DNA from 2 places in the Bacillus sp. CZDM1 genome. Region 1 is predicted to be linked to the other one. Evidence: riboswitches for the same ligand, from Rfam matches in the RefSeq annotation. Region 1 holds a riboswitch; the other holds the start of a gene.
What was found. A riboswitch is a leader RNA that binds a small molecule or an ion and turns the genes downstream of it on or off. The one in region 1 is predicted to bind cobalamin.

Region 1 (3,214 bases):
GTGTAGCAACGGTCATGTACAAGTTGCTTAGTGCCCAGTATGCTTCTTTAACATAGGTTAATCTGATTGCCTTTTGTTCCTTTCTCATTAATGTCATGGCGATAATCATAAACCGTTCTTGAGGCAATTCGTATAGGTTTCCTTCGTAATCTTTTGCTAAGTAACGATCTGCTAGTAAAAACAACCCTATATAATTAAACAAATAATCCCGTTCTGACGATATTTCTGCTCCTAATATTTCAATCTCTTCTTTTGTGTAATCTTGTAATAGATCCTTAGAGTAGATTCCTATTCTAGTTAATTCAGCAATCAGAATGTAAAAATCTCCGTATTTTTTTTCCGACTTATCCCCCCTGCTTTTTGACGCATTCTGATAAAGTTCCTGTAAATACAGATTTGCTGCAAGAAAGGTCCAATTTGGGTCGGTCATTGAGATTTGATTTAATGCATAAAGAAGTGAGTGTTCATAAATTGAAGACTCTTCAAGATTATCAATCTTTTCAAATAATTCAGCTGTATCCAGATTATATTTTTCAGATACTCTTTTCACTGCTGCAAAAACTGTATCTTTTTCTGAATAAACACGATTTACTGCCATAGCCATTCCTCTTTTCTATCGAATTGACTTCGAGAGTGAAACAACAAAAAACCCATCAATGAAGATGGGTTCATAACGTGGAATAATCTATCATACAGTACTTAGTCACTGTAATAGTAGGCATACCCTCGTTATATCCTCCCAACTCCCGAAGAAGATAATACGTAATAATAATGGCAGGTCTCCTGACTTGTGCCTCTTCCTACTCTAATCCCTTCCCGTCCAATGACAGTGGATATGATTATTTCGTCAGCACTTACAGTTGCGGGTACAGCTCTGGATTCTCACCAGATTCCCTATTAAGTCTATACAGACACCATTAAATTTGGTCATTATCTATATTTAGTGTCACAACCTTACAATCAACACTAAATATTGTATAACAACAAATATAATATACATTATCTACTTTGACAATAACAAAAAAAATTCTCAGAAAATTATGTACGAATGTTTTTTTGTATGTTATATTAATTGGCAATTACATATCGTGTAAGAATTGGTGCCAAGCTGAGGCTTGGCTTAAAAGGGAAGAACGGTGTAATTCCGTCGCTGTCCCGCAACTGTAATTCGGAGTGAATCACAAATACCACTGTCTTTTGATGGGAAGGTGTGATGAACATTGATGATGAGCCAGGAGACCTGCCAATTCTAGTACACACCAAATACCTACGTGGAATAGGTGGTGACCTTCGTACGACAAACGAGTTATGAGTTGTTTGATTTCTTAGACATACCTTTAACTTGAATGTATAGCCATTTCCTTTTCATGGAGATGGCTTTTTTGTATTTGGAATATGTAAATGTAAAGGAGGAATGGTAAAAATGAATTTAGTGAGTACAGCCATTGGTTACCCCTACATTGGTGGTAATCGAGAGTGGAAACGCTGTGTGGAATCTTTTTGGAAGGATCAGATATCAGAGGAAGAGTTTATCTTTGAGATGAAGACCATACGCTTGAATCATTTGAGGCACCAGCAAACATTAGGATTAGACATTCTCACGGTCGGAGATTTTACTTTTTATGACCGTATGCTAGATCTCGCGACCATGTTCGGTTTAATTCCAGCCCGTTATAAATGGAAAAGTGAAAAGGTAGATTTAACAACTTATTACGCAATGGCACGTGGAGCAAACAATGTTGTAGCTTCTGAAATGACAAAGTGGTTTAATACAAACTACCATTACATTGTTCCTGAGTATGAAGACAAGCCACTAAAATTAACTCAAAACTACATTTTAGATTATTTTTTAGAAGCGAAGTTTGAACTAGGTCTAATTACAAAGCCGACCATTATAGGTCCCTATTCTTTTGTTCAATTATCGAAGGGTTATGATTCACTATCCAAAGCATCCTTTATTTTAAGACTCTTACCTCTTTATGCTCAAGTACTCCAACAACTTGTAGATGCAGGGGCAGAGTGGATTCAAGTGGAAGAACCAGCATTAGTCCTTTCACTAGCACCTGAAGATGTAAAACTAGTTCAACAAATTTATAAACAATTAAGAGTTGAAGTCCCAGCAGCGAAATTGATGTTACAAACCTATTTTGAAGGACTATCAGCGTATGAAGAGCTCATTCAATTACCTGTTGCAGGAGTTGGTCTTGATTTTATTCATGGTGCTGATGAGAATATGTCTTCACTCCGTAAATACGGATTCCCAGAAGATAAAGTATTAGGGATTGGAATCATAAATGGGCGTGATATTTGGCGGGCAAATTTGGCTGAAAAAGCAATGATGACAAAAGCAATTTTATCTTTAAGCGGTGTAAAGGAAGCTTGGGTTCAATCTTCTTGCAGTATGCAGCATGTTCCGGTGACAACTAAATCTGAAAAGACTCTTGATGCAACATTACTAAATGCATTATCCTTCGCCGATGAGAAAATCATTGAGTTAACACACATAAAATCCTTTGTTTCAGACGAGAATTGGTCAGGAAATAAAAGTGTGTCACAAAGTATGGCGGCTATTCAAGCCTTAGAACAGCATGAGACGAGGAAAAACACACGTGTGAAGGAGCTTTTGTTACAAGTTAAACCTGAGAATTTCACACGTCCAATGCCATTTAAGGAACGTCAACCTTTACAGCAAGCGTCGTTACAATTACCAGATTTTCCAACAACAACAATTGGCAGCTTCCCACAATCGGATCAAGTAAAACGAACACGAACAGCATGGCGCAAAAATGAAATAACAGACTCTGATTACGCTGCGTTTGTGAAAAGTGAAACAGCACGTTGGATAGAAATCCAAGAAGAAATAGGCCTTGATGTCCTCGTTCATGGTGAATTTGAAAGAACAGATATGGTCGAATTCTTTGGTGAAAAGCTGAAAGGTTTTGCTTTTACAGAAAAAGCCTGGGTGGTATCATATGGGTCACGTTCTGTAAAACCACCGATTATCTACGGTGACATCGAGTGGACATGGCCAATGACTGTGAAGGAAGTAGTAGAAGCACAGCAATTAACGTCTAAGTATGTTAAAGGAATGTTAACAGGCCCTGTCACCATCTTAAATTGGTCTTTTGTCCGTGATGATCTTTCTCGTGAACATGTAGCCAACCAAATTGCCTTAGCCCTGAAGGAAGAAATTCAAGCATTAGAAAATGCGGGC
Region 2 (3,214 bases), 140 kb from region 1:
CGCGTTCCGGAGTTGCGTAAAATTGCCGATGAGCTTAATGTGAAGATGATTACCATAAAAGATTTGATTGAATACCGCAATAAAAAAGACAAACTAGTCAAACGCGAAATCGAAATCAATTTACCAACGGAATTTGGTGAATTTAAGGCTGCAGGGTATTCAAACGTAATTGATGGTAAAGAACATTTAGCATTAGTAAAAGGTGAAATAAATCCTGATCATCCTATCCTTGTTCGTGTGCATTCAGAGTGTTTAACAGGCGATGTTTTTGGTTCGTTCCAATGTCAGTGCAAACCACAGTTACATGTAGCATTATCACAAATTGAACAAGAAGGAAATGGTGTGCTCCTATATATACGTCAGGGAGGCCGTGGTTTACTAAATAAATTACGGGAGGATGGTCATAACACCTTAGACGAAAATGAAAAGAATGGTACTGGAGAAGAACTAAGGGAATTTGGAATCGGTGCCCAAATATTAAAGGATTTAGGGATTAGAAAAATGAAGTTGTTAACCAATAATCCGCGAAAAATCAAAGGCATTAAGGGCTATGATCTTGAAATCATTGAAACGGTTCCCTTGCAAATGGAAATACTAGATGAAAAGGTAAAAAAATAAAACATTAACATTTATGGAGGTATTATCATGGGTAATTTTTATGAAGGTAATTTAGTAGGCTCAGGTTTAAAAATCGGAATTGTTGTCGGACGTTTTAATGAGTTTATTACGAGCAAATTGTTAAGCGGTGCGCAGGACGCCTTAAAAAGACATGGGGTAAGTGATGGAGATGTGGACATCGCTTGGGTGCCAGGAGCATTTGAAATTCCGCTAATTGCTCAAAAATTGGCGAATAGTAAAAAGTATGATGCTGTTATTACATTAGGCACCGTTATTCGCGGTTCTACTCCACATTTTGACTATGTATGTAATGAAGTAGCCAAGGGTGTTTCAAGGATTAATCTGGATAGCGGTATCCCCGTTATTTTTGGAGTTTTAACAACAGATTCGATTGAACAAGCAATTGAGCGTGCAGGAACAAAAGCTGGTAATAAGGGCTGGGATGTAGCAACTGGCGCTATAGAAATGGCTAATTTAATCCGAAATATGGAATAATAAGATCTTTTTTGAAGAAATTTGTGGGAAATGATACATTTTGAATTTTTATTCGATATAATAGGTCTATCATAAAAATATTTGTAGAATAGGTGCTTAAAAACTTTTTTAAAGTTTTTAGCTTAAAAGGGAAGTTTGGTTAAATGCCAACGCGGTCCCGCCACTGTAAATGGGAGCAACCTACATTATGTCACTGTCAATTTGATGGGAAGACGTAGGAAGCTATGACCATGAGCCAGGAAACCTGCCTAATTCTTGTGCCCCAAAAAACCTACGAGGATAGGGAGGTGTGGACGACTAGAGTCATTTTTTATAATGGAATCTAATCAAACCAACATCTCTACTAATCGTAGAGATGTTTTTTGTTTTTTAGGTGCAGGCATTTTTAATGATGTATTTTGACGCAAAGTCATTAGGGGGAAGAACAATGAAAAAATTATCATCATTATTACTTATTCTTTTATTAACAATAGGTGCTTTAGCAGCATGTGGGGAACAGAAAGAACCTGTGAAGGATCAAGAAAACAGCAGCACTGAGCAAAAAGGAGTGGAAACGGCCTTTCCCGTAACCATTAAAGATTCTTTAGATAATGAGGTTACAATTGAGGCAAAACCAGAAAAAATTGTTTCTGTGATTCCAAGTAATACAGAGATTGCTTTTGCGCTGGGACTTGGTGAAGAAGTTGTGGGTGTATCTAATTTTGACAACTATCCGGAGGATGTTGCATCAAAAGAGAAGATCGGTGATATGAACCTAAACATCGAAAAAATTATTTCTTTACAACCCAATCTAGTATTGGCACATGAATCAACTGCTGATAATGGGAAAGAAGGACTCCAACAGCTTAGAGATGCTGGAATTGCTGTTTTAATCATTAATGATGCACTCAATTTTGAACAGGTGTATGATACGATCAACATGATTGGAAAAGCAACTGGTGAAACAAAAGCAGCTGAAGAACTAATTAAAGGGATGCAGGATAAATTAACAGAAATTAAAGCCAAAGCTGAAGAAATAAACGAAAAGAAAAAGGTGTTTGTAGAAGTATCTCCTGCTCCGGATGTGTTTACAACCGGAAAAAACACATTTATGGATGAAATGATCAGTTTGATTAATGCTGAAAATATTGCAAGCGATCAAGAAGGCTGGATTAAAATGGATCAAGAATCAATCATTGAGCGAAACCCAGATGTCATCATTACTACATATGGATTTTATACGGAAAATGCAACAGAACTATTGTTAAGCAGACAGGGTTGGGAAAATGTCAATGCAATAAAAACCAAGCAAGTCATCGATGTGGATTCTGATACTGTTACACGTTCAGGCCCAAGGATTGTAGAAGGAGTAGAGGAACTTGCAAAGGCTGTCTATCCGGAAATTTTTAAATAATAAAGTATTAGCCTATTTGATAGCAGGAAGCTTCCTGCTCCTTTCAATTTTATTAGGAATTTCGATAGGAACCGTTTCGGTTCCTATCTTTACCATTATCCAAATCATCATGTCGAAGCTATTTGGCTTTATTTCACTAGATCAAATTGACCCCATGTTTTCGAGTATCGTTTTAAACATTCGTTTGCCACGAGTTATATTGGCTGGTTTAGTAGGAGCATCTCTCGCCATTGCAGGAGCAGCCTTTCAAGGTCTATTAAGGAATCCTTTAGCGGACCCCTATACGTTAGGTGTATCATCGGGCGCGTCCGTGGGGGCGGTCCTCACATTATTTTTCCAATTATCAATCCCTTTTATTGGAAGCTTCACGCTGCCCTTACTCAGTATCTTATTTTCATGGGTTACGATATTTTTAGTGTTAGCTTTTGCCCGAAAAATTGAACGCTCGATGAGGGTGGAAACGATTATCTTAACAGGAATCATCTTTAGTTCCTTTCTCGGTGCGATTATTTCACTCATGATTGCTTTAACCGGTGATGAACTTAGGCAGATTATTGGCTGGCTTTTAGGTAGCGTATCGATGAGAGGCTGGGAATACATAAAAATTATTTTACCTTTTTTTGTTCTAGGATCAGTCATCCTTATTTTTAATACAAAAGAATTAAATGCTATGTCCTTTGGTGAAGAACGTGCCCACCACTTAGGTGT

Region 2: it holds a riboswitch for cobalamin, as region 1 does, so the genes downstream of both, ACY3XC_RS11740 (ABC transporter substrate-binding protein) here and metE (5-methyltetrahydropteroyltriglutamate--homocysteine S-methyltransferase) in region 1, are expected to answer to the same signal.

The regions. Positions count from the first base shown of each region.
Region 1 is NZ_JBUESO010000004.1:448,234-451,447, forward strand. It holds gene ACY3XC_RS12415 (ribonucleoside-diphosphate reductase subunit alpha) at 1-598, opposite strand, end outside; cobalamin riboswitch at 757-934, opposite strand; cobalamin riboswitch at 1,082-1,262, shown strand; gene metE (5-methyltetrahydropteroyltriglutamate--homocysteine S-methyltransferase) at 1,424-3,214, shown strand, end outside.
Region 2 is NZ_JBUESO010000004.1:303,863-307,076, reverse strand. It holds gene ribB (3,4-dihydroxy-2-butanone-4-phosphate synthase) at 1-618, shown strand, start outside; gene ribH (6,7-dimethyl-8-ribityllumazine synthase) at 646-1,113, shown strand; cobalamin riboswitch at 1,187-1,379, shown strand; gene ACY3XC_RS11740 (ABC transporter substrate-binding protein) at 1,541-2,506, shown strand; gene ACY3XC_RS11735 (FecCD family ABC transporter permease) at 2,472-3,214, shown strand, end outside.